2 linked regions of the Dongshaea marina genome follow. The protein of the gene in region 1 interacts with the protein of each later gene in a pairwise test. Links are inferred from orthologs where the notes say so. Each region holds a gene or a part of one and is shown on either strand. Other genes may lie near its edges. The genes, in order: fldA and DB847_RS20450.

Region 1 (16,143 bases):
CTCACGCCATAGTTGAGACGCGCCGTGGTGGTGGTATAGATCACCCCGGTCCCGGCCGGTGAGATGATGGCATCAATATAGATTAGCTTCACCATCCAGGTGATCCCCAATGCCAATGCGATGCTCGCCAGGGGACCGGTCTGCATGCCCAGACTCAGGGCATTCCAGCCATGACTCAGGTCCTGACGTCCAAGCGCCCCGACGAAGACGATCTGCAACGCCACATAAAGCAGGGTGCAGATGGTCACCGAGCCGATCAATGCCAGTGGAATAGCCCGGGCAGGATTCTTGGTCTCCCCGGCCAATGAGATGCATTCGCGAAATCCGAGAAATGAAAAGATGATCCCGGCGGCAGGGATCGCCCACAACACACCATGCAGGCCATGGGGAGCAAACCCATGATATTGAGAGAAGTTTTGTGGATGAAAGTCACTGAAAAAAATCACCACCAACACCAGCAGTGGAATAAGCAGCTTCCAGTAAGTGATCAAAGAGTTGAACCGGGTCACCAGACGAATTGCGTAGATATTGATGATCGAGAATAGAAATACCAGCAGCACGGCCAAAGCCCACCCCGTATGGGTCAGAAGCGGGCTGGTTCCCTGGTGATAATAGAGGGTCCAGGGCAGATAATGGCTGGCATACTGTAGCATGGCCTGAGCTTCGGTCGGAGCAGTTGCCACACAGGAGAGCCAGGCCAGCCAGGTTGCGATAAAACTGACAACACTGCCGTGAGTAATGTGGGTGAAGCGTACGATCCCACCGGTCAAAGGAAGCGCGGTGGCCAACTCCGCATAGTTAAGGCCGATAATGATGAGAAGGATACCACCAATGACCCAGGAGATGATCGCTGCGGGACCCGCCAGCTGTGCAGCATACATAGCGCCGAACAGCCATCCCGAACCTATCATAGCCCCAAGTGAGGTCATCAATAGTCCCTTGTTACTAATGCTTCTTCTTAACTTCATGCACACTCCATGCGCCGAGGAAAAGAACTAACACTAGCAGAATAAAAACACTTTATTAACAATTAATTAACCAGCTTGCCGATCCGGATGAGTATTCAACCACACGCCAACTAATTAGGCTCTGTTGACGTTTCCAATTTTGAACCTGTTGCCCCTGAAAATGTTCTGTTCGCGGCGCGAATCATGAGGTTTAGTTGTTCTAAATGAGTGATGAGCAACAATGAACAGGGCTTTTTCTGGCGCAATCCGAAGGGCAGTGGCTATTTTTCCTCCCAGCAGCGTTATCAGGTGCTCATGTAGAGCAACTACACCACACATCTTCTGCCTTGCTGGATGAAAAAATTGCCAACTGCAGAGCCAAATCTGAAACTTCAACAGAGCCCAGAAGACAAGGTCATTGAGAGTTTCAGAGTGAAGCTGGCGGGATCAAAAACACCCTCGAGTGAGGGTGTTAGGGAAATATACATGAAATGAACGATGGCGAATTACAGTTGATCAATCAATCCGTTGACCTCACTGACCGTTCGCTTATGCAGGATACCAGAGCCAGGAGCCATCACCAGATGCCCCAGACAAAATTCATAGCTTCCTCTTCCATGGATATAGATACGCCCCTTAAAGAATCCCTTCACATACTTTGCTATCTGAAGAGGACGATAGCTTTGAAAAATCTTCATAACCAACCCTCTGTTTCAAGCTTTCCTTAGTAAGGCATGGGGTTCAAACAAAAGTTCCCACTGCCGAACAAAAAATAATTTTACATTCACAATTAAAAATATTCACCCATTTATTTAGCATCCCCCGAATGCTACCAAATTCTAAAATAACAGAGATAGCTGAACTCAAGCTGATCAGATCCCTCATAACGGCTGCGCCGGATCACACTTGAGTCAAGCTCACCAAAAGGCAGGTCCGCTCCCCTTTCGCCACCCTGGCATTAGGAAAGACAATCGCTTCAAAATCCAGCTCCACCCTGTGCTCCAGCGAGCCATCAACCGCCAGAAGGTGCCCCCTGGGAAACTCGGTAAAGTTAGCCACCGCATCCGAAAAAGTGAAATAGAACTCATCGCTGTGCTTAATAAGAGTGCGATTGACCTGGTAGATCAGAAGCTGCTCAGGCTGCCAGCTCTCGATGCCAGGCTCCGCCTCACAAACAAGCTGCTCCAGCATGGAGCTAGCCTCAGTGAAACGGCTCATATCGTTTTGGCCAAAAGGCCTGGCTTTCCCAAGCTCCACCGTAAAGGCATGAGCCCCATGGGTTTGGGAGCTGAAATAGCTAAAGGTGGTGGTGGGCTCATGGGAGAGTAAGATGGTTCTGACCCCACAGCCAGCCAGAAACATCAGCTGGCGATGATCATGCTTCCTGCCCCTTGCAGATAGGGATAGACAGCAAACTTCTCCTGCTTTGAGTCACGGATCGCGGTATGCAGATCGTAATGGTAGCGCCCCAGAGTCTGCGGATTTTGCTCAAAAAACTGCGACACGTACTGCTCAAGCTTGCGAGCACGCCGTCGCTCACCATTGATCACCCCATCATCCTGGCTGTGCCGGCCGCTAAACAAGCGATTCAAGTTTTCCTCAACCTGGCGCTGTCCAAGAGCCATCGCCCCCGGATTACCAAAGATAAACAGCACTCTGTGACGAACGGTCAGGGTTTTATTTAAAAGTTGGGTGATGAGATCGGAGCAGATCTCAATGGGGGCGGTTTCATTACCATGTACCCCGCTGGAGAGAACAATATCCTTGGTCGGCCGATCGGTCAGGGGCTCAAACAGGAGCACCCCGCTATCCCAGATCTGAACCCGGGTTGAGGGTTCAATGATAAACTCAACAAAATCTGTAAAACATTGATTTTCAAGAGTAAATTCTAAAAAATCATTCTTGGCTATCACTGGCTATCGGCTCTCCATTGTTCTGCACAACCCCGGATTTCATCCCGGGCCCCCGGGCTCTCCCGGCCCGGGCGAGCTGTATTATATGGAACTAGCCTCGCTATTTTCCACAACTCATTGAGTTGCCAAACGAATACAATGGGCTGGATCACAAAACTTGATCACAAAATAGTTGTTTAGAGTTAAATGAATCTTTTATCCTGAGTGCATATAATCAACTAAGGTACAGGTAGTTGATCGCGAACCTTTACACTATCCGGGTTCAAACCTTAACGACAAGGACATGCGTTATGAAGAAACACAACGTCACCAAGATCCCCTCTACTCACTGACAAAAGATGAACTCAAAGCCTCCATTGTTCGCCACCTCCACTCCTCACTAGGCACCAGCATCAACAAGGCTGATAAGAATGCCTGGTGGCGTGCAACCTGTATCGCTATTAATGAGCTCGTCTTCGAAAGACTGACCAATACCCAGGAGACCCACTATAAAGAGGACACCCGGGCCATCCACTATCTGTCGATGGAATTTTTGATGGGTCGTCTTTTGGAAAATAACCTGCACAACCTGTTTTTGTTCGAGACCTGTGAAGAAGCGATTTCTGAGCTGGGCTTTGATCTACGCGATCTCTGTGAACAGGAGCCGGATATGGCGCTGGGTAACGGAGGCCTGGGCCGCCTGGCCGCCTGCTTCCTCGACTCTCTTGCCACCCTTAACTACCCGGCCGTCGGCTACGGTATTCACTATGAGCATGGTCTGTTCCGCCAGGAGATCCATGACTGCCATCAGATTGAGCGTCCCGATGACTGGTGTGAATACGGTAACCCACTGAAAATCTGCCGACCCGAATCGGTTCAGGAGATCCCGCTAGAAGGTTATGTCGAAACCGTCTACGACGAAGATGGCTCAATTCGTAAGATCTGGCACGCCGGTAAGATGATCAAGGGCGTCCCCTGGGATATCCCTGTGGTCGGCTACGGCGGTAATACCGTGAGTATCCTGCGTCTTTGGGAGTCCCGCTCCTCTGGTTATTTTGACTGGGACGTCTTTAATGCCGGTGGTTATGTGGATGCCCAGCAGGAAGAGACCGAAGCGGAAACCATCTCCAAGGTACTCTACCCTAACGATGAAACCGAAGCAGGTAAGATGCTACGCCTGGTTCAGCAGTACTTCTTCTGCTCCTGCTCAATTCGCGACATCATGCGCCGCTATAAGCGCACCCATGATGACTTCAGCGAATTTGCCCAGCAGATCGTGATCCAGCTGAACGATACTCACCCGGCCGTTGCCGTGCCCGAGCTGATGCGCCTTCTGGTCGATAAGGAGCGCCTGCCCTGGAATGATGCCTTCACCCTGTGTCGTCAGGTGTTCTGCTATACCAACCATACTCTGCTCCCTGAGGCTCTGGAGAAGTGGCCTGAGTATATGTTTGAGCGTCTGCTGCCACGCCACCTGGAGATTATTCACGAGATCAACCAGTACTTCCTGGATAACGAAGTCGAGAAAAAGTGGCCACACTGTAATGAGATGAAGCGCCGCCTCTCCATCATCGAAGAGGGTGACGAGCGGATGGTGCGGATGGCACACCTGTGCGTGGTTTCTTCCGCCAAGGTCAACGGGGTTGCCGAGATCCACTCCAAGCTGGTCAAGGCGGAGCTGTTCCCCGAGTTTGATGCCCTGTATCCGGATAAGCTGTGTAATGTAACCAACGGAATCACCCCTCGACGCTGGCTGCTCTCCTGTAACCCGGCTCTGGCCGAGCTCTTTACCCAGGAGGTGGGTGATGACTGGCCGGTCAACCTGGATAAGCTCAAGGAGATAGCTCCCAAAGCTGGTGATGCGGACCTGCAAAAACGCTTTATGGACATCAAGCGCAGCAACAAAGAGCGTCTGGCAAAGGTGATCCTCGAGGAGACAGGCGTCACCGTGAGCCCGGATGCGATCTTCGATATCCAGATCAAGCGACTCCATGAGTACAAGCGACAGCACCTCAACCTGTTGCATATCATGGCGCTGTATCGTCGCCTGCTGGCGGATCCCGATTATGAGATGCATCCAAGGGTGTTCCTGTTTGGTGCTAAGGCGGCTCCAAGCTACTCCCTGGCCAAGAACATCATCTATGCCATCAATCGGGTTGCCGAGCGGGTTAACAACGACAAGCGGATCAAAGATAAGCTGAAAGTTGTGTTCCTGCCCAACTACCGCGTCACCCTGGCTGAGAAGATGATCCCGGCCGCCGATGTCTCAGAGCAGATCTCGACCGCAGGTAAGGAGGCATCCGGAACCGGTAACATGAAACTGGCCCTCAACGGTGCGGTCACCGTGGGTACCCTGGATGGAGCGAACATTGAGATCGCCGAAGAGGTGGGCGATGACAACATCTTCATCTTCGGCCTGACGGTGGATGAGGTCCGGGCCCTGAAGGCCAAGGGTTACCACCCTCAGGATTACTACTACGCGAATAGTGAGCTCAAGGCGGTCATCGACTGGCTGGATAGTGACTTCTTCACTCCGGGTCATCCGGGAGAGCTCTCCCCCATCAAGCAAAGCCTGCTCGATGGCGGCGACCCCTACCTGGTTCTGGCGGACTTTGAGAGCTACTGTAAGGCACAGACCGCTCTGGATAAGGCGTACCGGGATCCGAAGCGCTGGGCGAAGATGGCGATCATCAACGCCACCAGCGTCGGTAAGTTTAACTCGGATCGCTCCATTGAAGACTATGTGAACTACATCTGGAGCCTGGAAGCCTGCCATGTAGTTTAAAGCGGGCTAACGACTCAATCAAAAGCCGCCTCAGGGCGGCTTTTTTACTTTGGCCTTTATCTCCCCCTCCCTTGAGCTCTATCATCCAGTTGGTTAACCAGGGCCTGAGGTATTACGCTTTAAGCAGACAGTGGGTGTTTTCTGTGCTAAGGCTCAGGGATCCTCAGCGTTCGTCACATAGCCACGGAGTATCGTTATGACCAACAAGCCCGCGGTTCCAAAAAAAACAATAGGCATGGTTCTCGCCGGTGGAAAAGGCTCACGCCTTATTCCCCTGACCCGCAATAAATCAAAGCCCTGCGTAGCGTTTGGCGGTCAGTACAAGATCATCGATTTCGTGCTTAGCAACTTCTTTAACTCGGGGATCAAGAATGTCTATATCCTGACCCAATATCACTCCTATACCCTGAATAAGCATATCCGCGACTCCTGGGGGCGAAGAACCGGCATGGACGAATTTTTCGATGCCATCTCTCCCGAAACCAGCAGTGAGAGTGAGGCCTGGTTTCAGGGCACCGCAGATGCGATAAACCACTATCTGAGGTTTATCGAAACCTCAGATGCCGATTACGTTGCCATTTTCGGGGGCGATCATATCTATAAGATGGATATCCGCCAGATGATCGATGCCCACACCCGCTCTCAGGCGGATATCAGCATCGCGGCGCTCGAAGTGGGTATCGAAGAAGCCAGCCGCTTCGGGATCCTGTCCGTCGATAACATGTCCAGAGTCACCGCCTTTAGCGAAAAGCCGCAAAACCCCGCCACCATTCCGGGCCGGGCCACCTGCCTTGCATCCATGGGCAACTATATTTTCTCCCGTGAAAAATTGATCTCCATCCTCAAGGAGGGCAAGCAGCACCACAAGGATCTGGATTTTGGTATGCATGTGATCCCCATGATGCTACGCCAGAGTGATCGGATCTTTGCCTATAACTTTAATGACAACCTGATCCCGGGATGCACCCCGAGGAGCGGGGTTACTGGAAAGATGTGGGCACCATTGACTCCTACTATGATGCCAACATGGATCTCATCGATATCTCCCCTCACCTCAATCTCTACAATTACCAGTGGCCCATCTATTCAGGATTTAGTAATGACCCGCCGGCCAAAACCGTTTTTGATGACGATCACCGCCGCGGTCAGAATCTGGACTCCTATGTATGCGGAGGCTGTATCACCAGTGGTGGCCTGGTGCGCCGCTCCATCCTCGGACCCCGCTGCATGATCCACAGCTATAGCCTGGTGGAGGACTCGATTCTTGCCGAAGGAGTCGTCATCGGCCGGGCCGCCAAAATCAGGCGGGCAATCATTAACGAGGGAGTGATTATCGAAGATGGGGACTGCATCGGCTACAACCATGATGATGACCGGAGCAATGGCTATACAGTCACCGAATCCGGGATCGTGGTCGTCAGCAACTGATCCCTTGCTTCACAAGGAAACCTGCCGATGAAGGTCAACCTAAACAGGAGCCGCCAGCAGCACCCGGGGAGCAAAATTATTGGCACAATGCTGGTGATGTCGCTTCTGCTCTATGCTGGTCAGCTAAACGCAACCAGTACGATCGGCTCTGCGCTCTGGGCCACCCCGGAATGGCAAGGCTATACCGATAAAGATGGCAGCGGCCTGTATAACCAGATGCTGGAGGCCATCTATGCTCCACAAAATATCCGGATCAAGCGCAGCTACGTCCCCTGGAACCGGGCCCTGAGATTAGTTCAGTCCGGACAGGCAGATATGACAGGGGCTGAGCTCAAGGCTCCCGGCTACCTCTACTCAAGGCATCCCATCATCGAAAACATTGAGGTGATCTGGTTCAAAAAGAGCACCCTCCCCAACTGGCAGGGTCTTGAGAGCCTCAAGGGGCTATCCGGCCGCTGGATCCTGGGCTATACCCAGCACATGGAAAAAGATCTGGTTCGCTATCTCAGAGGGCAACCAACCAAGTCCCGCATCAAGGCCGCAATGCTGGTGACCAAGGATCGGGCCGACTACTACCTGGATAATGTGATTCAGATGCAGCAGACCCTGGATGCAATAAAGCCTGTCCCGGATCCCTCCCTGTATCGCAAGCAGGTCATCAAATATGACCGCCTATACTGGTTGTTTGCTAACACCGCCCGGGGCAAAGCTCTCAGGGCGATATTTGACCGGCGATTCGAGCATCTCTATTGCTCCGGAAAGCTGCGCGAGCTGTACCAGCGCTGGCAGATGATTATCCAGTACCCAAGGCTGGAGATCGACTGCGCTGTTCACCTGAGCGCACCTTCAGACACAAAGAGCGGCTCTGAGCACTCCCCATAAAAAAGGCCGCTCAGTGAGCGGCCCTGCATCTTGGTCAAGCTTAGGCTACACGCCGGCTTTGGCCAGGGTATCCGAGACAATCTGCTGGGCTTCAGCCTGGATCTGCTCCAGATGATCTTCACCCAGGAAGCTCTCCATGTAGATCTTATAGATGGACTCAGTCCCCGATGGGCGCGCCGCAAACCAGCCATTTTCGGTTACTACTTTCAGGCCACCGATGGCAGCACCATTACCCGATGCCTTGGTCAGCTTCTCGACAATCGGCTCTCCGGCCAGGGTCTTAGCCTCAACCATTTGTGGGCTCAGCGCCGCCAGAACCGCCTTCTGCTCGGTATTGGCAGGAGCATCGATACGGCGATAGACAGGTGAACCAAACTGCTGCTGCAGCTCCTCATAATACTGCTGTGGATCCTTACCGGTCACCGCCAGGATCTCGGCTGCCAACAGCCCCAGGATGATCCCATCCTTGTCGGTGGTCCAGACAGTACCATCCTTGCGCAGGAATGAGGCACCGGCGCTCTCTTCACCGCCAAAGCCAAAGCTTCCATCCAGCAGGCCATCCACAAACCACTTAAAGCCTACCGGTACCTCTTTGAGCTCACGGCCGATCGATTTCGCCACCCGGTCAATCATTGAAGAAGAGACCAGGGTCTTACCCACGGCCGCATCGGCAGACCAGCCTTTACGGTGGGTGAACAGGTAATGGATCGCCACCGCCAGGTAGTGATTCGGATTCATCAGGCCCTGCTTGGTCACTATGCCGTGACGATCGTAGTCAGGGTCATTACCGATCGCGATATCAAACTTATCTTTGAGTTCGATGAGTGAGGCCATCGCATAGGGACTGGAGCAGTCCATGCGAATTTTACCATCCTTATCCAGGGTCATGAAGGAGAAGGATGGATCCACCTGGTAGTTCACCACATCCAGATTCAGACCATAACGCTTGCCGATCACATCCCAGTAAGCAATGCCCGAGCCACCCAGAGGATCAACACCCAGATGGATGTTGGCCTTACGGATCGCATCAAAATCGATCACCTGCTCCAGGTCATTCACATAAGGGGTGACATAGTCATACTCTTCAACCCACTCAGAAGCCAGCGCCTCCTCATAAGGCAGCCGCTTCACACCGCTGAGTCCATCTGCCAGCAGCGCATTGGCACGGTTCTCGACCAGTTTGGTGATCTCACCCTCGGCCGGGCCACCGTGTGGTGGATTATATTTATAGCCGCCATCCTGAGGTGGATTGTGAGAAGGAGTGATCACAATGCCATCGGCCTTATCGGCAGCCCCGTTACGGTTATGGGTCAAAATCGCATGAGAGATCACCGGGGTTGGGGTATAGCCATGACCCTTTTGGATCCGCACCTTCACGCCATTGGCTGCAAAGACCTCAACCGCAGTGACGAAAGCCGCCTCTGACAGGGCATGAGTATCCATGCCGATATACAGGGGTCCCTCAATTCCTTCTGAGGCGCGATACTCTGCAACCGCCTGTGAGACCGCCTGGATATGAGCTTCGTTAAAGGATTTCGCAAATGAGTTGCCGCGATGGCCAGAGGTTCCAAAGGCTACCTTTTGCTCAGCCTGTGATGCATCGGGCTGATTATAGTAATAGGCGGCAACCAGTCTTGGGATGTTGGTCAGATCTTCTACCTGGGCGCGCTGCCCAGCACGTGGATGTTGTGCCATAGTCTTCCTTTTCCAGCAAATAAGATATTCTAAATTCTGTCGCAAACAGCCTGGATCAGAGATTTGTTGTATCCCATATTCTCCATCAGCTGAATCAGTATATTTCGTTTCCGGCTCGTGTTGGTGTTGGTGATCACCCAGTAAGGGGTTTGCGGGATCGGTCGTGGCTTAGTGGTTTTTCCGGTCGCCAACAGTTCCTCCTGGCTCCTGGAAAAATAGACACGTTTACGGCCCCGGATATCCGCAGCGCGGATAAACGCCTGCTGTTGATCCTGGTAGAGACAACTTAGGATCCGCATAAAGCGTGCGATCGATGTCTCTTCACTCTGGGTATCAATACTCGCTAACAACTCCCCCGTCGAGGGAAGGTGTGCCATAGCCTGCTCACCCGACTCTGCACCCTGCGGAGCTAGCGATCCGGCATGAGTGGTTGCCGCCACCGGAGCCTGAGCCTGCAGCAAACGGCGCAAGATGTCGGATGCACTTTCTCCGATATGACGGGTCTGACTGGCTATGTAAAAATACAGTTCGTCATCGACCTCAATAGTTTTCATAATGCGTCTGACCAATCCAATAACAGATGAAACAGCGCCGATTATACACAGCCTCAATGCGCTCTGAAAGTGCTCCTTGCATTGAGCGCCGATCCTGGCTGCCGATAGCGCAAAGATGCGCCAACCTTGGCATTGCGCCGATGCCAAGGCAAAATAAACACAATCTACCAACAAGATACAAACATGATGCAACTTTCTTATCGGATCCTGGGACAAGGCCAGCCGATCCTGTTACTCCATGGACTATTTGGCGATCGAGGCAATCTCAACGTAATCGCAAAACATCTTGAGCCCGATATGCAGGTGATCTCGGTCGATCTCAGAAACCATGGTGACTCCCCCCATAGTGATACCCACGACTATCCGTCGATGGCCCAGGACATCCTCAAACTTCTCGAAACACTAGAGCTCAATCAATGCCACCTGCTTGGCCACTCGATGGGAGGCAAGGTTGCGATGCAGCTTGCCCTCATCGCACCTGAGAGGATCCTAAGCCTGATGGTGGCAGACATGGCCCCGGTTCCCTACACAGAAGATCGCCATAGCGCCGTCTTTAAAGCACTCAAACAGGTCGAACAGGCCCGGGTATCCAGTCGTCAGCAGGCCGAACAGCTTCTCTCGACCCAACTCGACTGCCCCGCTACCCGGCAGTTTTTATTAAAATCCCTAACTCTGAAAAGTGGCTACGGCCAGTGGAAGTTCAACCGCGCCGCTCTTGAGGCTAACTATCAAAACATCATGGACTGGCCGTCACAGGATAGCCAATATCCCGGACCAACCCTGTTTATCAAGGGAGGAGAGTCAGACTACATCCAGGCCGCCCATCAGCAAGCCATTGCCGGGCTGTTTCCGAACGCCCAAGCCAAAGTAATCCTGGGTACCGGCCACTGGTTACACGCAGAAAAACCCAGGTTATTTAACCGGACAATCAGCGAGTTCCTCTGCAGCGCGGTTAACAGTCAAACGGGAACTATGATATAGTCTTTGGTTCGCAAAAGGATTGCCGGTTTCGGGTGGAAAAACCCTGTCGGTAAAAGAACAATCGCTCGAACCTCGAGAAGCTAACGGGTTACACTGCGGAACATTATGGCAAAACAACAAAGCGATCGGATCACTATCGATCTTTTTGCAGATGAGAAACGTCCTGGTCGTCCCAGAACCAACCCTCATCCCCGCTCCATGCAGATGAAGATCAATAAGCGCAATCAGCTCAAACGAGATAAAGAGAAGGGCTTGCGCCGTATTGAACTGAAAGTCCAGCAGCCAATCTTCGAGCAGCTCAACCGTTTAGCTGAGGCCTACAGTATCAGCCGTAGTGAGTTGATTGTTTCAATGCTTGAGCAACAGATTGCTGAGCATAACACCCATCTGAATATAAGTGACTCCCATACAATAGGTGAAAGTTGATTATGGCAAAAATAGGTCTGTTTTTTGGAAGCGATACAGGAAATACCGAAGCGGTAGCTGAGTTGATCCAAAAAGAGTTTGATGACTCTGTGGTGGAGATCCACGACATCGCAAAGAGCACCAAAGCAGATATTGAGCAGTTTGATACACTGATCTTTGGCATTCCCACCTGGTATTATGGTGAAGCCCAGGCTGACTGGGACGATTTTTTCCCCGAGCTTGAGAATATCGATTTCACTGGTAAGACCGCAGCAATCTTTGGTTGCGGTGATCAGGAAGATTATGCAGAGTACTTCCTGGATGCGATGGGAACCCTGCGCGACATCATAGAACCTCGTGGCGCCAAGATCGTCGGTCACTGGTCGACCGATAGCTACGAGTTCGAAGAGTCCAAGGCAAAGATCAGCGATGATATGTTTGTTGGGCTGGGCATCGACGAAGATCGTCAACCTGAGTTAACCCAGAGCCGGATCACCAGCTGGTGCACTCAACTCAAACAGGAGATGGGGCTCTAATCCCCCTCTTTCACCGCAGGGTAGGCTCTCTGCCCTGCGCTTGCCCCCGACCTCCCTCTGCAATCGAAACTCTCAGGCAGCGCTGGCCTCTCCTATTTTGAGCCAAATCAAAAGCTCCGACAGAACTTAGCAACATTTTTTTAAAAAAGATGATTGTCGTGGGAACTTTCTACAACTTAGGGGACTCTATATATATGCCACTGCAATTAAGCACTAAGCCTTGCCCAGCAATCTACTTCGCTGGGCTTTTTTTTGGCTGTTATTTAGGATCTGCAGTTGGCAATTTTTTCATCCAGCAAGCCTGTTGATGTGTGGTCTAGTTGCTCTACCTAAGCATCCGATAACGCTGCTGGGAGGAAAAATAGCCACAGCTCTTCGGGTTGTGCCTAAATAAGGCCTGTTCATTGTTGCTCACCACTGATTTAGAACCGCGTAGCTCGCGTCGCGAACAGATCATTTTCAGGGGCAACAGGTTCTAAATTGGAAACATCAACAGAGCCTGGTTATTGTTGATCGGTTGGGAAGCGGATAAAGAAAGAAGTTCCCTCACCCGGGACACTCTCACAGCGCACCTCACCCGATAAGCCTTCAATCAGGTGATGCACTATGTTCAAACCAAGCCCGGTTCCACCATCATCCTCTGCGGTGGTAAAGTAGGGCTCAAAAATATGCGGGAGTACATCGGGCGCGATCCCCACCCCGTTATCCCGAACCTCGAGGCTAATATTCTGTCGATCCACCGTAAGAGCAATCACTATCTGCTTAGACTCCCTGTCATCGACAAAAGCGTGGCGTACCGCATTGATCAATAGATTGGAGAGGATCCGCGAGAACGAACCAGGATAGGTCTCGACGGTTTCATCGACATCCAACTCGGTGATGATCTCGATCTGCTTCTTACGATACAGAGGGTGCAGGGTCTCCAGCAGCTCCTCGGTATATTTCCCGAGATCAACCTGGCGACGCTCGTCATGAAACTGATCCCAGGAGAGTTGTTTCAGGTTTTCAAGAAGATGCAGCGAGCGCTGCAGATTCTTTTGCAAGATATCGTGTGATTCACTCAAGGTCTCCATAAACTGATTGAGAACCGACTTAGTCAGCCCCTGCCCCAGTGCCTTGGTGAAATTCTTCTGAGCCACCTCAATCACACTGACGGCCCCGATACAGACCCCGAGCGGTGTTTTCAGATCATGAGAGAAACCGGCCAGCATCTCACCACACATCGCCATCTTCTCCGACTCCACCAGATGCTGTTGCAGGCGGTCCAGCTCCCGCTTCACCAGCCGGTGCTGGGTCTCGGTGAGCTCGAGACGCCCCTGCTGCTGCTCTAAGAGCTGCATCGCTTTTGCAAGGGCTTCACACTCAGTCTCATTATCTTTGCAGGGCGGGATCTGCTCCTCAAGATTGACAATCCCCTTTGAAGTACCTTGCTCATTGGGCACCCCAATCATCACCAGCCACCCCTGGGGTTCATAAGCAACCGGGTAGGCATCGAAACAGAGCTTGGGATCATTCCTGCTGGTAAAACAGAAGCACTCGCCGGAATGGAGTCGCCATTTGTCCGGCTCAAACCCGCACATGGGAGTCTTGAGATCTAAAAGGCTTTCAAGAGAGGCACCCTGAGTAACATCGGGTAATAACTCACGGATCCGGCTTCCCCAGCCGACGACCCTGAGCTCATCATCCAAGGTTAAGGTGCAAGCACTGTGATTTAAGCATTCATCAGCATCAATTACAGAGCATTTAGCCATAAAAAATCCATATCTATATCTATATCTATGAGTGTTCCTGTATCCTCTCTTGCCCTCATGGCAAGGCTCACCGGAGTTAAACTCCTACAACCCTAAGTCAAGCACAAAATCATCAAGAGTCGGTAACATTTATATAAAATAATTCTAGAAAACCATTTAGTTATCCTTTTCTAAACAAAAGATCCCGGGTCAAATCGCAATTTACCTCTCCCTTGCCCCGCGGTAGGATAGCTTTCTAATCTTTCATGAATGGAAAAAAAATGGATAGCCTGGTTTCACGATTTTATGAATTGATCGCCTTCAATACTCAGTCTAATGAAGCGTGTAGCGACTGCCCCTCCACCCCGGGTCAACTTGAGCTGGCTCGCCATCTGGAGCAGCAACTCAAGAGCCTGCAGCTTGAAGATATTAACCTGGACGAAAATGGCTACCTGACCGCCTGTTTACCCTCAAACAGTCAGAAATCGATCCCGACTATCGGCTTTATCGCCCACCTGGATACTGCTCCGGATTTCAGTGGTGCCAATGTGAAGGCGCAGCTCATCGAAAACTACCAGGGACAGGTGATCCCCTTAGGCGACAGTGGTGAGATCCTTTCCCCTGAGGAGTTTCCCGAACTAAACCACTACCTGGGAGATACCCTGATCACCACAGACGGAACCACATTGCTCGGTGCCGACAACAAGGCCGGTGTCTGTGAGATCCTCGAGGCCATCAGCTATCTTAAGCAGCACCCGGAAATTGAGCATGGCCCTATCCTGCTTGGCTTTACCCCGGACGAGGAGATTGGCCGTGGAGCCGATCACTTCCCGATGGACCGCTTCCCGGCAAAGTGGGCCTATACAGTCGATGGTGGGGAGTTAGGTGAGCTTGAGTATGAAAATTTTAACGCCGCCACCGCTACAGTCATCATTCGCGGCAATAATGTTCATCCGGGAACAGCCAAAGGGATCATGGTCAATAGCCAGCACCTGGCTGCACGCTTTCACCTGGAGCTTCCCTCAGAGCAAACTCCGGAGTGCACCGAAGGCTACCAGGGCTTTTTCCACCTGATCGGCACCACGGGCTCGGTTGAGCAAACCACCCTGACCTACATCATTCGCGACTTTGAGATGAAAGGGTTTGCGGCACGTAAACAGCTGATGGAGAAGATGGTTGCAGAGTTTAACCGCAGTGAAGGAGTCGAGCGTTTTAGCCTGCACCTCGAAGACAGCTACTTCAATATGCGCAGCCAAGTCGAGCCCCACATGCATATCGTAGAAACCGCTCGCCAGGCGATGGAGAATCTGGATATTAAGCCTAAGATCGTGCCGATCCGTGGCGGAACCGATGGATCTCGCCTCTCCTATATGGGTCTTCCCTGCCCCAATATCTTTACCGGCGGCCATAACTTCCACGGCAAACACGAGTATATCTCGGTGCAATCGATGCACAAGACAGTCGCAACCCTGGTCGAGATCGCCCGCCTGACCGCCGAGCGCGTTAGCGATTAATCGCAGATCTCAGGCATAAAAAAAGGAGCCAATGGCTCCTTTTTTGTCCGTCAAACGGCTGGATTAATCGCCACTGGCTGCAGAGGGCTCTTTACTCTCATAGATGAGGATGGGATCGGACTCACCGTTCACCACAGTCTCATCGATCACCACCTTGGCAACATCCTCCTGGGATGGCAGCTCATACATGGTATCGAGCAGAATATCCTCCACAATTGAGCGCAGGCCACGAGCACCGGTCTTACGCTCCATCGCCTTGGCGGCAATCGCCTTGAGCGCGTCATCACGAAACTCCAACTCAGCGCCTTCCAGAGCGATCAGCGCACCATACTGCTTGGTCAACGCATTCTTAGGCTCCTTGAGGATCTGAACCAAGGCCTCTTCATCCAGCTCGCCCAGAGTGGTCACCACAGGCAGGCGCCCGATAAACTCAGGGATCAGACCATATTTGATCAGATCCTCTGGCTCTACCTGAGCAAAAATCTCGCTCAGCGAGCTGTGATCATCCTTGGAGCGAACATCCGCACCAAAACCGATTCCGGTTCCGGTTGCCACACGACGCTCAATCACCTTATCCAAGCCGGCAAAAGCACCACCACAAATGAACAGGATCTTGGAGGTATCAACCTGCAGGAACTCCTGCTGAGGGTGTTTACGTCCGCCCTGAGGTGGTACCGAAGCAACCGTACCCTCAATCAGCTTGAGCAGAGCCTGCTGAACACCTTCACCCGACACATCACGGGTAATGGATGGGTTATCGGACTTGCGTGAGATCTTATCGATCTCATCGATAT
Region 2 (16,014 bases), 2.7 Mb from region 1 along the record:
GACGCCATGAGTGCATAGCCACGCCAGGGATGGCGTGTCTATGCTGAGCTTCGGGGAGCAAATGGTTTTGAGGAGAGATGCGAATCGAGGGGCACCCTCGGGGTTGTTAGGGGGACTGGGTGAGCAGTCCCCCTGACCCGTCGCCGCTCGGCAGCGGCAATTATGCCGAAGGCATAAACTTGCGGCCCGCAGGGCTAATTGTAAGAGTATCGAGATGTTCTTGAATCAGGAGGGGGTTGGACAAGCCCCCCTCTAGCGAAGACAAGTCAGGCAAAGCCTGGCCTGAACTAAAAATATTCCCCTTGCAGGGTCGCAATCAGCTGGCGCGCGCCCCCATGATCGCGATGCTCTCCAAGGTAGATCCCCTGCCAGCGGCCTAACACGAGCTCCCCTGAGCTCACGGGGATCAGCAAGGAGCAACCGATCTGGGTTGCCTTAATATGAGCCGGCATATCATCATCCCCCTCATAGGTATGCTGATAATAGGGCTCACACTGGGGGACCGACCGATTGAAATAAGATTCCATATCACTGCGCACGGTCGGGTCCGCATTCTCATTAATGGTCAAGCTGGCACTGGTGTGCTGCAGAAACAGCTGACACAGGCCAAGCTTATAGCCCCCCAACTCGGGAAGCTGTGACAGGATCTCTTGGGTAATCAAATGAAAACCCCGCGCACGGGGTTTAAGTTGAAGCTTTTTTTGTTGCCACATAGCTCGCTCTAATATTTTTTAAGTGACTCCACTTTACGTGGTGCTTGAAACGGCAGACGGATCCAGAACTTGGTTTTTTGCTTCTCATCGGGAGACCATTTGAGATAGATCCAGGGATACTGCTTTTGCCAGCGAGGAAATGAGATCTCAAGCTGATTCTCATCTGTCTTGTAGATGGAGGTATCCAGTTTCACCTGACTGAAGATCAAGCCAACCAGGATTAAAAGCAATACCCAACGAAGCCACTTTCTGATCATCCCTGATCACTCCTCTTGAAAACTGCTCTTCTATCGGTCCCTGCTATCAGCTGCCCAGTCTATTCAAAACAGATCTCAATCACCGCCCTTCCCTGATCGCAGGTAAAGGGCATCATCAGTTTCATCCCTTCGGTTTTATGGCTGATGGAGTGGTTGGGGCCCGAAACCACAATCGGGGTAGCCATATCAAATTCATACCCCTCTTCCCCCAGGATCCGTTTCGCTCCCCCCGTCACCATGTTGGTGATCTCACCCACCATATCCGTGACCTCTTCATTGAGCTCATCGGGAGCCTCTCCCAGCATCCGTCGCATCACCTCCAGGGCCAGCCCCTGATCAAAGGTAATCGACATCGAGCCCTTGGTTTGCGGGCCAACCATACCTATGAGTCCGGATACATCTCCCCGGGCCAGGGAGTCCAGCTTCTTCTTGGGCTTACCAGGCTGAAGGTCAAGCTGTGCCATTGTCTTCATCACATTGATAAGTGATGTGATAAAAGGGTTTATAAACTCCACTCGCATCGCACACCATCCTTTGCAGAAGCTGCGTTATAACCCAACGAACGCAACGCCAGTTTAAAAGCAACTCACTCTCTTTCAAATCAAGAGCCTCTACTGACAAATCTTAACACAATCACAAAAATCCGCCGTCCATTCCCCCGAAATATCCGAGTCGAATGAGTCGATATCGCTCCTCACAGCTCCTTTGTTGTGATCCCGTCGATCAATGGGCGCAACCAAGGTGCATCAAGATCTCAATCGGAGTATGATCGCGCCCGAACGCACCCGAGGCTCTTTCGGGGCTTCAAGGTTCTTATCCAGACAGACCCCCTTTAAATCGAAAATACGGGCCCAACTGTCGCTCAGTCATTAGGAGTAATAAGCCATGAGTGGCATCGCCGTCATGCTTGACGCCTTTTCAAAGGTCGCAACCATAGCCAACCCCATCTCCATGATGGCCATCTTCATCAGCTTTGCCTCTGCATGGCCAAAACCGACTCAAAAGCGCTGTGCCAGTAAAACCTGTTTGATCGTTGCGATCATTCTGGTGGTCACCTCCTACTTTGGCAGTACCATCATGACACTGTTTGGTATCGATCTCCCATCACTGGAGATCGGAGGCGGCATCTGCCTGCTGTTAAGTAGCCTCAGCCTGATGAAGCACAGCGCAACCGATCAGGAAAATCACGACCAGCGTAGTGACCAACTCGCCGTGGTTCCGCTGGCGATGCCAATCATTGCAGGCCCGGCGGTGATCGCTTCGGTGATCCTTTCGGTTGAGCACCATGGAGCTCTTTTGATCAACAAGAGCTGGGTAGCCCTCGCCTGCATCCTGTTCAGCCTGGTCCTGTGGTTGTTCTTCTACTACAGTGAATACCTTGCCCGCTGGCTCGGAGCCAGGATCCTGACCATAGTGACCCAGATCACTGCACTTATCCTGATCTCGATGGCAGCCAAGATCATCATGACCGGACTCAAACAAAGTATGCTTTTGTAGGCCCTTCTATTTGCGCACAACCAAGAGTTGGCCTTTCACAACAAAGGGTATAAAATCAGCTCGTATTTTGAGCGGTATACAGGGTCATGAAATCTTTTTTCATCAGTATTGCGAGCTGCTGGTCGCTTCTGTGGTTTGCTGTTGCTATCTTTACCGCACAACACAGAATTAACCTCTGGCAGGTCGATATCGATTGCTACTTTGCGCTAAGCAGCCTGAGTCTCGGGCTGTTATTGCTATGGAGCCTTTATCAACTCCTGCTCTCCATGGGATTACGGCGTAAACGCCAACTCTATTAAGACTTACTTAGATTTACTTTGGATACGATTAATAACTATGACCCAGACTACACAGCCCATGCCCAGCTACCATAAATTCAGCGTTGCCCCCATGCTGGACTGGACAACCCGCCACTGCCGTTACTTTCACCGGCTTTTGACTGAGCATAGTCTGCTCTATACAGAGATGGTCACCACGGGGGCAATTACCCATGGCAAGGGAGACTACCTCAGGTATAACGAGGCAGAGCACCCACTCGCTCTGCAGCTCGGAGGCAGTAATCCCAAAGATCTGGCGCAGTGTGCAAAACTTGCCGAGCAGCGAGGCTATGACGAGATAAACCTCAATGTGGGTTGTCCTTCCGACCGGGTGCAAAATGGTCGTTTCGGCGCCTGCCTGATGGCCAGCCCACAGCTGGTGGCCGACTGTGTTGCGGCCATGCAGGATGCGGTCTCGATTCCTGTCACGGTCAAGACCCGTATCGGGATCGATGAACAGGACAGCTACGCTTTTTTGTGTGACTTTATCGAAACGGTCAATCGCACAGGTTGCGATACCTTCATTGTGCATGCCCGCAAGGCATGGCTGCAGGGACTTAGCCCAAAAGAGAACCGCGAAATCCCTCCACTGGATTATCCCCGAGTATGGCAGCTCAAGCAGGATTACTCACAGCTAAATATCATGGTCAATGGTGGCCTGGAAACTCTAGAGCAGTGCCAGGAGCAGCTACAGCATCTCGATGGTGTCATGGTTGGCCGGGCGGCTTACCAAAATCCCTGGATGATGGCTGAGCTGGATCGGGCCGTCTTTGGTGACACCCGTCCACAGCTCTCCCGCCATCAGATCGTTGAGCTCATGTACCCCTACATCGAGGAGCAACTGGCTCAGGGAGTCTATCTCGGTGGAATGACCAAGCCGATGCTGGGACTGTTCCAGGGGGTCCCCGGAGCACGAGCCTGGCGCCGGCATATCAGTGAAAATGCCCATAAAGCTGGAGCCGATCTCCGGGTGGTTGAGGATGCCCTGGCCAAGGTCCCGCAACCGGTCTAAAAATAGACTGGCCGCTTTTAGATCCAAGTCTCAGTTTCCCCGGAAAAGCTCCACTATAGTTGGTTAAGAGAACACCAACCACACAGGAGTGAGAGATATGGACGATAGTCTCAGCCTTGGCCAGGAGTTCCCTGAGCTGCAAGATAAAGTCGAGCAGCTTAGGGTAAACGATCAGGAATTTTCACAAATCATGCAGGAGTATTACTCACTAGACCGCCAGATCAAAGGACTTGAAACACGCGACGTACCAACCAGTGATACCCACTTTGAAGACCTAAAGAAACAACGCCTCCTCCTAAAAGACACTCTCTATTTTAAACTAACCCATGCTTAATCAGGATTAGTCAAAAAGAAACCGCCCAATGGGCGGTTTCTTTTTATGTGTGCTTTAAAAGCCAGTAGAATATCTTCCGCAAAAATGGGCGCGTATATTGTAGCCCTATTGGCAATTCTGAGCTTTGTTAAGCCGACCTTCCGCGGCATGGATGCCGTAGCAGAGCCACATGGATGTTACTTGTGTGTCGGCGTACAAAGCTCATGAGTTGCCTTGAGATATCTAACACATCCCTAGCCCACCAGGGCCAGTAGGATCCCCGCGGCCACCGCCGAACCCAGCACCCCGGCCACATTCGGCCCCATCGCATGCATCAACAGATGGTTCTGATCATTATCCTCAAGGCCCACCTTGTTCACCACCCGGGCCGCCATAGGCACCGCCGAAACCCCGGCAGCACCAATCAGTGGATTGACCTTACCCCCGCTAAGCTTATACATCAGCTTACCCATCAGTACCCCGGCAGCTGTGCCGATGGCGAAGGCCACCGCGCCCAGCACCAAAATCCCGATCGTTTCCAGGTGTAGGAAGCGATCTGCAGATAGCTTGGATCCGACCGCCAGCCCAAGGAAGATGGTCACCACATTGATGATCTCATTTTGTGCCGACTTGCTCAGACGCTCAACCACCCCACACTCGCGCATCAGGTTCCCCAGGGTAAACATCCCGATAAGAGGGGTTGCTGTGGGCAAAAACAGGATCGTCAGCAGCAGCACAGCCAGCGGAAACAGGATCCGCTCCTTGCGCCCCACCGGACGTAGCTGTTCCATCTTCACCTGCCGCTCCTGCTTGGTGGTCAAAAGCCGCATGATCGGTGGCTGGATGATAGGAACCAGCGCCATATAGGAGTATGCCGCCACCGCAATGGCCCCCAAAAGCTCCGGCGCCAACTTAGAAGCCAGGAAGATTGAGGTTGGCCCATCCGCCCCCCCGATGATGGCGATCGCCGAAGCATCCTGCAGGGTAAAGTGGATACCGGGCACCAGGTTCAGCAGCAAAGCACCAAACAGGGTAATAAAGATCCCAAACTGAGCCGCGGCCCCCAAAAACAGCGTTTTAGGGTTCGCAATCAGGGCCCCGAAATCGGTGAGGGCCCCCACCCCCATAAAGATCAGCAGGGGAAAGACGCCACTGGCGATCCCTACATTGTAGAAGTAGTAGAGAATGCCACCCGGATCGCTAAACCCGGCATTGGGGATATTGGTTAAAATGGCGCCAAATCCGATTGGCAACAACAGCAAAGGCTCAAACTTCTTGATGATGGCAAGGGCCATTAAGATACAGCCCACCAAAATCATCACCAGCTGCCCTGCCTGGAAGCTGGCGATCCCAGTCTGATGCCATAGGCTCATAAATCCATTCATCACATCATCCTTATGCCAGTGTTAACAATGGCTCACCCAAGGCGACCGCATCCCCCTCTTTGACTTCAATCGCCTGCACCAGACCCGAGCGACTGGCCCGAACCTCGGTTTCCATCTTCATCGCCTCCATCACCACCAATAACTCACCCTGATCCACCTGCTGATTCGGTTTGACGACTATTTTGAAGATGTTTCCGGCCAGAGGTGCTCCAACAGACTCTCCGGGAGCTGCGCTGGCAGCGGCCGGCTGAGCGGCCTGAGCCTGAGGGGCTGCAGCAATCTGCGCCACGTCACCAGATGGACTGACCTCGACCTTAAAGTTCTGGCCATCAACCACCACATCATAGAGTTCAGGACCGGTGGCGGCTGCAGGAGCTGCAGCAGGAGCGGCGACTGGCGCAGGGGCAGCTTCAGGCTTCTCGGTGCCCGGCGCCGGCTCAAAGGCATCCGGATTACCGCGATTTTGAATAAACTTGAGCCCCACCTGAGGGAAAAGGGCATAGGTCAGGACATCATCAATAGGCTCTTTTGCCAGCTTCAGTCCCTTCTCTTTGGCGATCCCCTGCAGATCCTCCTCCAGAATATGCAGCTCAGATTCCAGCAGATCCGCCGGGCGGCAAGTGATTGGCTCAGCCCCATCCAGCACCTTTGCCTGCAGAGCTTTATCCACCGGAGCTGGCGCCGCACCGTACTCTCCCTTGAGCACCCCAGCCGTCTCTTTGGTGATGTTCTTGTAGCGCTCTCCCATCAACACATTGATCACCGCCTGGGTGCCAACGATTTGCGAGGTTGGGGTCACCAACGGGATATAGCCCAGATCCTTACGAACCTTAGGGATCTCCTCAAGCACCTCATCGATGCGATCGGCAGCCCCCTGCTCCTTGAGCTGGCTCTCCATGTTGGTCAGCATGCCGCCTGGTACCTGGGCGAGCAGGATCCTGGCATCCACCCCTTTGAGGCTGCCTTCAAATTTGGCGTACTTCTTACGGACCTCGCGGAAATAAGCTGCGATCTCTTCAAGCTTGGTCATATCCAGCCCGGTATCACGAGCGGTTCCTTCGACCGAGGCAACTATGGTCTCGGTGGGCGAGTGTCCATAGGTCATACTCATGGAGGAGATGGCGGTATCCAGCATATCCACCCCGGCATCAATCGCCTTCATATGGGTTGGCAGACTAAGGCCTGTGGTGGAGTGACAGTGCAGAGCCAGTGGCAGATCCACACTGCTCTTAATTGCTTTGATCACCTCTTCGGCTTCATAGGGTTTGAGCAAGCCCGACATATCTTTAAGGCACAATGAGTGACACCCCATCTCCTCAAGACGCTTCGCCATATCGGTCCAGGTCTGAAGGGTGTGTACCGGGCTGGTGGTATAGCAGATGGTTCCCTGGGCATGGGCTCCCACATCCCTGGCCGCCTTGACCGCCATCTGCAGATTGCGCACATCATTCATCGCATCGAAGATCCGGAATACATCCATGCCGTTGGCGTGCGCCCGCTCCACAAACTTGGAGACCACATCATCAGCATAATGGCGGTAGCCCAGCAGATTCTGGGCGCGAAGCAGCATCTGATGGCGAGTCTTAGGCATCGCCTCTTTGAGTAATCTCAGACGCTCCCAGGGGTCCTCTCCCAAAAACCGGATACAGGCATCAAAGGTCGCCCCTCCCCATGACTCAACGGACCAATAACCAATCTCATCGAGCTTGGCCGCGATCGGCAACATATCCTCGACTCGCATCCGTGTCGCCAGTAGAGATTGATGGGCATCACGTAAAACCAGTTCAGTGATCGCTAACGGCTTAGACATACTGATTAACTCCTTGAAATCAAATTTGCAATTGCATCATCCTGAAAACAGATCAGTTGTTCCTGTGCTGTTGGCGATAGCGGTGCACAGCCGAGCTTATCGCGGCAACAACTGCAGGGTTAAGTCTTGTGGGATCAAGCTGTGGAGCTGTGGGAGAAGTGTCTTGAATTGGTAAGTCTGAGGCATCCCCTGCCCATCGTGCGATACAGTTGATAACCACAACCAGTACCCCGAGAAACAGAAAGACAAAAACAATCCCTATCACGAGCAGGCCGAACGCTTCGGCCAACAGAGAAGATAGATCCATCCGTCATCCCCTTTTTTTCTTTTCCATCAAGGAGCTAGGATAACCAGAACCGGAGAGATAAATCAATTTAGCGAGGAGGAAGTTGTGATAGAGCTTACAGGAAAAGTAGGGATATGGCGCATCCGGGAGGACTCGAACCTCCAACCGCTCGGTTCGTAGCCGAGTACTCTATCCAATTGAGCTACGGATGCACTGGGAAATCACAACAAAATATGGCGCATCCGGGAGGACTCGAACCTCCAACCGCTCGGTTCGTAGCCGAGTACTCTATCCAATTGAGCTACGGATGCACTGGGAAATCGCAACAAGATATGGCGCATCCGGGAGGACTCGAACCTCCAACCGCTCGGTTCGTAGCCGAGTACTCTATCCAATTGAGCTACGGATGCACTGGGAAATCACAACAAGTTATGGCGCATCCGGGAGGACTCGAACCTCCAACCGCTCGGTTCGTAGCCGAGTACTCTATCCAATTGAGCTACGGATGCACTGAAAACACAACGAGTTAAATGGCGCATCCGGGAGGACTCGAACCTCCAACCGCTCGGTTCGTAGCCGAGTACTCTATCCAATTGAGCTACGGATGCACACTGGCGGTGAGGGAGGGATTCGAACCCTCGATGCGGGACAAACCGCATACTCCCTTAGCAGGGGAGCGCCTTCAGCCTCTCGGCCACCTCACCGTGTTGCGGGGGCCATATTACCCTCAGCGAAAAATATGTCAAACCTTTTTTCAGGCAAAATAACTGTTTGATTATCAAATCGCCATTTCGCTCACACAAACAGCTGATTCCCCTTTAAACAAAGGCGATTGGGCAGTTTGCAAGGGAGACTCTCCAGGAAGAAAAGAGCGAAAAATAGGGTTGAGAGAGGCCTTTCATGGCTCACGCGGACTATATCAGACAAAACAGCGCAAAAAATCTGACTTGGACTACGAAACGATCTGAAGCCAATCTCAGTAGTTAAGGGATCAGGATGCAACTAATTCTTATTTGGATAAGCTGATCACCTTTCTTCCATGATTGGTATTAATCTGCCAGTTCAATCGGCGGCAGATAAAAAGATGGCCAGCTGCATTGCGCCAGCTGGCCATCCGGTGAGCACAAAAAAGGCGACTAAGCTAAGCTTGTCGCCTTGATATCATCAGGGACTCAGAAGTTGCCTGGTTCACCCTGCTGTACATTTTTTTCCGCTTGGATCCGCATATAGATCTCTTCACGGTGGACCGATACCTCTTTTGGAGCATTAACACCCAGGCGAACCTGGTTGCCTTTGACACCCAATACAGTTACAGTCACTTCATCACCGATCATCAGGGTTTCCCCAACGCGACGAGTCAGAATTAACATGTGCTCACTCCTTGTTCATTCCGTTTTTCAGCCAGAAAGTCGGCTATTATCCACTAACTGATGGCCAAGAGTAAATGGGCCAATCAAGAAAAACGTAAAGTCCCTTTATTTACTCAATTTATAGTATATATCACCAGTTAGGGAGGATAAATTTGACAATTCTTCCGAATTTAATCCTATTCGCTTCGCATACACACCATGAAAAATGCTAGCTAGGCGCTATTTAGTAGCTGCTCTGGATCGTCCATATCCTTTTGATCAAGACAAAATCCTGAGTGAAGCACCCTGACCGCATCCTGGAGCTCGGACTCATCTACCACCACAGAGATCTTGATCTCCGAAGTTGAGATGAGCTGCATATTGATCCCGGCATCTCCCAATAGCTCAAACATGCTTTTGGCAACTCCGGGATGATGTTTCATTCCAAGCCCCACCAATGAGACACAGGCGATGCTATCGTTACTCATGAAACTTTGCGCCTCGAGAGACTCAGCCCGAGCCTGAGTCAGCATGACGGCTCTGGCATAATCACTGCGCTGAACCGTAAAGGTGAGCTCAGTGGATCCACAGCTGCCGGTGCTTTGAACAATCATATCGATATCGATACCATCATCCGCCACCGGCTCCAGCAGTTTAGCCGCGATCTGCGAACCTTCGGGCAACCCCTGGATCCCGATACTTGCCACCGAACTATCAAAGGCAATGCCGGCGATCAGCGGGCGCTCATCCTGTTCACAGCCATAGGAGATGAGGGTCCCCTGCCCCTGTTCAAAGCTCGATAGTACCCGCAGTGGAACCCGGTACTGGCCTGCCAGCTCAACCGAGCGGACCTGCAAAACCTTAGCGCCAAGGGCTGACATCTCCAGCATCTCTTCGAAGGTGATCTGCTCCAGTCTCCTGGCCTTGGGCTCGACTCTGGGGTCTGTGGTGTAAACACCATCCACATCGGTAAAGATCTGGCACTCATCCGCCTTAAGGGCCGCCGCCAGGGCAACGGCAGTGGTATCTGAACCGCCCCGCCCCAGGGTGGTGATATTATTTTCATCATCCCGCCCCTGAAAACCGGCAACCACCACAACCTTGCCCTCAGCAAGCTGTTTTTGCACCGACTCGGTCTGGCACTCCAGGATCCGGGCCTTACCGAACTGATGATCGGTACGCACCCCCACCTGATCCCCTGTCATGGAGACGGCGGCACAGCCGCGCTTAATCAGGGCGATGGAGAGCAGAGCGATAGAGACCTGCTCTCCGGTTGATAGCAGAACGTCCTGTTCACGGCGCGATGCCTGGGGATCTAACTCTAGAGCCATTCCCAGCAGACGATTGGTTTCACCCGCCATCGCAGAAACCACGACCACTATGTCATGGCCCTGCTGGCGATACTGACAGATCCTGTCAGCCACGGCCTCGATTCGCTGCAAAGAGCCTACCGAGGTTCCACCAAATTTTTGAACATACAGGGCCACGAACAGGTTTCCTTTATTAACGTCTAAAGTTTAAAGCTTATCTTCAAGCCAGGAGTGAACCGAATCCAGCGCACCCTTGAGTGCCTCCGGACGGTTACCACCAGCCTGGGCCATATCGGGGCGTCCACCACCTTTACCACCGACCCGCTGAGCCACCATGTTGACCAGCTCTCCGGCCTTGACGCTGGATGTCAGCCCCTTGGTCACTCCCGCAATCAGGCTCACTTTTCCATTCTGGTGCGTTCCAAGCACGATGATCGCTTCACCCAGCTTGTTCTTGAGTTCATCGACCGACTGACGCAGTCCCTTGGGATCTGCCTCTTCGAGCAGTGCTACCAGCACCTTGGACCCATTGATCTCGACCACCTGCTCCAGCAGGCCGTGTCCCGCCTGAGAAGCCAGTTTTGCCTTGAGCTGCTCAATCTCACGCTCCAGTAAACGGGAGCGGTCGATCGCCTGCTGAACCCGCGCCGCGATAGAGAAGCGATCACCCTTCACCAGGTGAATCACCTCATCGACCTCTTCGGCAACCTGATGCATGAAGTCAATCGCGGCCTGACCGGATACCGCTTCGATACGGCGGATCCCTGCAGCGATGCCCCCTTCAGACAGGATACGGAACACACCAATCTCACCAGTTTGCCCTACATGGGTTCCACCACAAAGCTCTGTCGATACATCACCCATAGTGACGACCCGAACCTTCTCATCATATTTCTCACCAAATAGCGCCATGGCGCCGGAAGCTTTCGCCTGCTCCAGATCCATCAGCTGGGTTTTGACCTGATGATTGGCACGGATCTGCTTATTGACCCAATCCTCGATGGCACGAATCGTCCCGGCGGAGACCCCTTCAAAATGGGAGAAGTCAAAGCGCATCCGCTCGGAACCAACCAGGGATCCTTTCTGGGTGACATGCTCACCCAAAATGTTGCGAAGCGCCGCGTGCAGCAGGTGGGTCACCGAGTGATTGAGGGCGATCCCCTTGCGACGATCTTCGTCGACCTCAGCCAGAACACTATCTCCGATCTTAAGCGTTCCAAGCTCCATATAGCCCTTGTGTACGAAGGCATTACCCACTTTGCGGGTATCTGTGACCGCGAATACACCGCCATCGAGGCGGATTAGTCCGGTGTCTCCGACCTGGCCACCCGACTCGGCATAAAAAGGTGTTTCGTCCAGTAGTAGCAGGCCATCTTCACCCTCAGCAATTTGCTCGACCGGCTGCTGATCTCTGAAGAGCTGAACAATTTGCGCCTGCTGGCTAATTTTTTCATAGCCGGTAAAACAGGTTTTCTCATCGATGCGCTGCATCTCGTTATAGTCAACTGAGAACTGGCTCGCCTTCTTGGCCCGCTCACGCTGCTCAGCCATCGCCTTCTGGAAACCCTCTTCGTCGATACTGTAACCGCGATCCCTGACTACATCAGCGGTCAGATCGGCAGGGAAGCCATAGGTATCATAAAGCTTGAACACCATGGCACCGGGTATGACCCGCGTTTCACCCAGCAGCTCCAGCCCCTCTTCGAGGATCTGCAGACCCCGATCCAGAGTCTTGACGAACTGCTCCTCTTCGAGCTGCAGTACCCGCTCAACAACCGGCTGTTGACGCTTAAGCTCAGGGTAGGCATCAGCCATCAGCTGTGAGAGCTCCTCAACCAGCTTGAAGAAAAATACATCGCTCGCCCCAAGCTTACGGCCGTGGCGAACCGCACGACGAATGATCCGACGCAGGACATAGCCCCGCCCTTCGTTGGAGGGCATCACGCCATCGACAATCAAAAAGGCACAAGCGCGAATGTGATCGGCGATCACTCGCAGGGACTTATTCTCCAGATCATCGGTGCCAACAATGGCTGCTGCTGACTTGATCAATGCCTGGAACAGATCGATCTCATAGTTTGAGTGGACTTTCTGCACCACGGCCGCGATCCGCTCCAGCCCCATTCCGGTATCCACCGAAGGCTTAGGCAGAGGCTCCAGGGTGCCATCGCTCAAGCGGTTGTACTGCATGAACACTAGGTTCCAGATCTCGATGTAGCGATCGCCATCCTCTTCCGGCGTTCCGGGAGGTCCACCAGCCACATCTTCGCCGTGGTCGTAAAATATCTCGGTGCAGGGACCACAGGGACCTGTATCACCCATCTGCCAGAAGTTGTCCTTGGCACCGATGCGCGAAAAGCGCGCCGGATCCGCGCCCATCTCGTTGAGCCAGATATCCGCAGCCTCATCATCCTCTTCAAAGACGGTGATCCAAAGCTTCTCGGCCGGAAGCTTGAGCTCCTCGGTCAAAAAGTTCCAGGCAAAGCGGATCGCATCACGTTTGAAATAATCACCGAAGCTAAAGTTGCCCAGCATTTCAAAAAAGGTGTGGTGACGCGCGGTATAACCCACATTGTCGAGATCATTGTGTTTACCACCGGCCCTGACGCAACGCTGAGAGCTGGTCGCTCGGCTGTAACCACGGTCCTCCAGGCCCAGGAAAACATCTTTAAACTGGTTCATCCCCGCGTTGGTAAATAGCAAGGTTGGATCATTGTCCGGAACCAGCGAACTGGAAGCTACAACTTGGTGCCCTTTAGCACGAAAGAACTCGAGAAACGCAGTGCGGATCTCTGACGTGGTCATATACATGAATAATCCTGCTCAATGTCAGTCATCGAAGTGAAATCTTTACCGGGGATAAGATAAAGTAATCGAGGTCAAAGGTAAAACTGAAAGCTTGGAAATCGCATCAATTTCGAGCAAATTCGCAGTAGCTGGGTGAAATTAAGCTGAAATTGTTATGGAGGTGTTACTCGATAGCGGCCCGAGCCTGCTCCAGGCTAAAGCCACGCCCGACCAGAAAGCGGGTCAATTTGAGCTTTTGTTCCCGGGATAAGCTCCCGGTCTCTTGATGTGAAAGTTTCTTGTGGCAAGCCTTGACTGCCAATTCAAACCAGTCACATTCACTTAAGTTAAGTTGCTCCTCAACGAGCGCCCGGTCAATCCCTTTTGCACCGAGCTCGCTACGGATCCGGCTCGGGCCAAAGCCTTTAGCGGCCCGGGAGCGGATCCAGCACTCGGTATAGCGCGCCTCGTCAAGCCATCCCTGAGTGATGCAATATTCGATGGCTGACGAAGCAATTTCGGCGCAAAAACCTCGCTGAGCAAGCTTGAGCTTAAGCTCCTGGCGGCAGTGCTCCCGATAACTAAGCAGATTCAGCGATGCTGCGATCGCCTGCTTCAATACATCGGAACTCTCTGCCATCGGCTTTACAGGGCGGCCTGATCCTGAGAACTCAGAGATGACATCTCAACCTCAGCACCTTCGCTCGCCGCTCCTTCACTCATCTCAGTAGTCAGCAGCAGCTGACGCAGCTTAGTTTCGATCTCCTGAGCTATGGCACTGTTCTCTTTAAGATACTTGATAGAGTTCGCCTTACCCTGGCCTATCTTATCGCCGTTGTAGCTATACCAGGCGCCGGACTTATCGACAATCTTGTTCTTGACCCCAAGGTCGATGAGCTCACCCTCTTTGGAGATCCCTGCGCCATAGAGGATCTGGAACTCCGCCTGCTTGAATGGCGGTGCCACCTTGTTTTTGACCACCTTCACCCGGGTCTCGTTACCTACAACCTCATCACCCTCTTTGACGGCACCGGTGCGACGGATATCCAGGCGAACGGAGGAGTAGAACTTCAGGGCGTTACCACCCGTGGTGGTCTCAGGGTTACCAAACATCACACCGATCTTCATCCGGATCTGGTTGATGAAGATACACAGACAGTTGGCACTCTTGATGTTGGCGGTGAGCTTTCGCAGCGCCTGGGACATCAGACGCGCCTGCAGGCCCATGTGAGAGTCACCCATCTCACCCTCGATCTCCGCTTTTGGCGTCAGCGCGGCCACCGAGTCGACAATGATCACATCGACTGCCCCGGAGCGAACCAGCATGTCGCAGATCTCAAGAGCCTGCTCACCTGTATCCGGCTGAGAAACCAGCAGTTCATCAACATTAACCCCCAGCTTACCGGCATAGACAGGATCCAGGGCATGCTCAGCATCGACAAAAGCACAGGTTTTACCTACGCGCTGCGCTTCCGCAATCACCTGCAAGGTCAGAGTTGTCTTACCCGAAGATTCGGGACCAAAGATCTCGACAACCCTACCGCAGGGAAGCCCACCAACACCCAGGGCCACATCGATAGCCAGAGAGCCGGTCGAGATGGTTTCAACATCCAGAGCCTTTGAATCACCCAGGCGCATGATAGAGCCTTTGCCAAACTGCTTTTCGATCTGGCCGAGGGCCGCAGCCAGTGCCTTTTGTTTATTCTGATCCATGCATCACTCCAAACTTAAAATCGTTTTTACTGCTGTAAGTATACTGTTTATTTATACAGTATCAAGTTTCAAAGCCAATCCCTTCGAGCTGCTCATTGAGGCCCTCGAGGGCATAAAGCACCGCCTGCTCACGAACCGAGGCGCGATCGCCCTCAAAGTGGCAACATTCACTCCACCACTCATTATCCGGTGCTATATACCAGCTAAACCAGACCGTCCCCACCGGCTTTTCTGTGCTACCGCCATCGGGGCCGGCAATACCACTGATCGCCACAGCCACATCGGCCTGTGAATTCTCAACCGCCCCCCGGCTCATCTGCTGCACCACGGCATCACTGACCGCCCCATGCTCAAGGATTAATGGTTCCGCCACCCCAAGCATCTGCTGCTTGGACTCATTGCTATAGGTCACAAAGCCACACTCAAACCATTGTGAACTCCCAGCAATCGATGTGAGCGCATGAGCAACACCACCTCCGGTGCAAGACTCCGCGGTTGCCATCCTGAGGCCTCTGGCACTCAGTAAACGACCGGTAATATAGGCGGTCTGCTGCAGAACCTGCTCCATCGGCAATCTCCTTGATCCGTGTTGATTGTGGCGATTCTACCCTGTTGTGTGGATCCTCACCAGATACAGAGTTCACCAGCCAGCCAGTTCCTCCCGGATATATGCAAGAAAAATTAACATATCTGACAGATTTAATCGTTAACCACCCTCTAAGAAATTGGCTAATATTTATCCGTAACGATTTATATCTCATTTCATTGAATCAATAGGAGCAAGGATATGACCATTGATAAAGCAAGAGTCCAGCAGATTTTTCAAAACCTCGAAACAGGCGATGCCGATGCATTTTTCTCCCATGTCAGCCCGGACGTTGACTGGACCGTGATGGGAACCCATCCGCTGGCGGGCCACTACCGCACGCTGGATGCATTTCGCAAAAGTACCTTTGAGCGACTCACTCCCTGTCTGACTCAGCCGATCCAACTGGTGCTGCAACATATTTTCGTTGAAGGAAATACCGCCATTGTCGAGCTCCTCGCAACATCAAAATCACGTGCTGGATGGGACTTTGACAACCACTACTGCTGGATCGTCACCTTTGCCGATCACACCATTGTTGAAGTTCGGGCTTATCTGGATTCTGCCATGGTCGCCAAACTAATCACCGAACACGAGGCATAAGGCTAGGCTCTGTTGACGTTTCAATTTTGAACCTGTTGCCCCTGAAAGTGCTCTGCTCGCGACGCGAATCACGCGG

Evidence for each region.
Region 2: the proteins of fldA (region 1) and DB847_RS20450 interact in binary tests that used the Escherichia coli proteins (3 or more experiments, as listed by UniProt). The link is inferred for Dongshaea marina from one-to-one orthologs.

The regions. Positions count from the first base shown.
Region 1 is NZ_CP028897.1:1,719,682-1,735,824, reverse strand. Bases 10,537-13,348 are described here. They hold fldA (flavodoxin FldA), read left to right. Parts: upstream 10,537-11,592; coding sequence 11,593-12,105; downstream 12,106-13,348. Other genes in these bases: DB847_RS08385 (sensor histidine kinase), read right to left, coding at 12,609-13,348; ybfE (LexA regulated protein), read left to right, coding at 11,270-11,590; DB847_RS08400 (alpha/beta fold hydrolase), read left to right, coding at 10,537-11,164. Outside these bases: DB847_RS08440 (APC family permease), read right to left, coding at 1-968; DB847_RS08435 (DUF1107 family protein), read right to left, coding at 1,454-1,645; DB847_RS08425 (glycogen/starch/alpha-glucan phosphorylase), read left to right, coding at 3,144-5,624; DB847_RS08420 (sugar phosphate nucleotidyltransferase), read left to right, coding at 5,821-6,855; DB847_RS24885 (GlgC family sugar phosphate nucleotidyltransferase), read left to right, coding at 6,777-7,052; DB847_RS08415 (substrate-binding periplasmic protein), read left to right, coding at 7,080-7,934; pgm (phosphoglucomutase (alpha-D-glucose-1,6-bisphosphate-dependent)), read right to left, coding at 7,980-9,629; replication initiation negative regulator SeqA, read right to left, coding at 9,659-10,183; more of DB847_RS08400, read left to right, coding at 10,370-10,536; more of DB847_RS08385, read right to left, coding at 13,349-13,856; pepT (peptidase T), read left to right, coding at 14,117-15,349; ATP-dependent protease ATP-binding subunit ClpX, read right to left, coding at 15,413-16,143. UniProt on the Escherichia coli protein: Low-potential electron donor to a number of redox enzymes. Involved in the reactivation of inactive cob(II)alamin in methionine synthase.
Region 2 is NZ_CP028897.1:4,366,050-4,382,063, forward strand. What follows is about bases 11,949-14,631. They hold DB847_RS20450 (regulatory protein RecX), read right to left. Parts: upstream 13,677-14,631; coding sequence 13,221-13,676; downstream 11,949-13,220. Other genes in these bases: alaS (alanine--tRNA ligase), read right to left, coding at 11,949-13,060; recA (recombinase RecA), read right to left, coding at 13,682-14,631. In the rest of the region: DB847_RS20355 (secondary thiamine-phosphate synthase enzyme YjbQ), read right to left, coding at 288-713; DB847_RS20360 (hypothetical protein), read right to left, coding at 722-970; DB847_RS20365 (chemotaxis protein CheX), read right to left, coding at 1,030-1,491; DB847_RS20370 (MarC family protein), read left to right, coding at 1,856-2,467; DB847_RS20375 (hypothetical protein), read left to right, coding at 2,554-2,766; tRNA dihydrouridine(20/20a) synthase DusA, read left to right, coding at 2,804-3,796; DB847_RS20385 (YdcH family protein), read left to right, coding at 3,894-4,130; DB847_RS20390 (sodium ion-translocating decarboxylase subunit beta), read right to left, coding at 4,364-5,494; oadA (sodium-extruding oxaloacetate decarboxylase subunit alpha), read right to left, coding at 5,505-7,304; DB847_RS26755 (OadG family protein), read right to left, coding at 7,357-7,611; carbon storage regulator CsrA, read right to left, coding at 8,763-8,960; DB847_RS20440 (aspartate kinase), read right to left, coding at 9,173-10,426; more of alaS, read right to left, coding at 10,457-11,948; more of recA, read right to left, coding at 14,632-14,749; DB847_RS20460 (CinA family protein), read right to left, coding at 14,811-15,323; DB847_RS20465 (nuclear transport factor 2 family protein), read left to right, coding at 15,537-15,938. UniProt on the Escherichia coli protein: Modulates RecA activity through direct physical interaction. Can inhibit both RecA recombinase and coprotease activities. May have a regulatory role during the SOS response. Inhibits DNA strand exchange in vitro.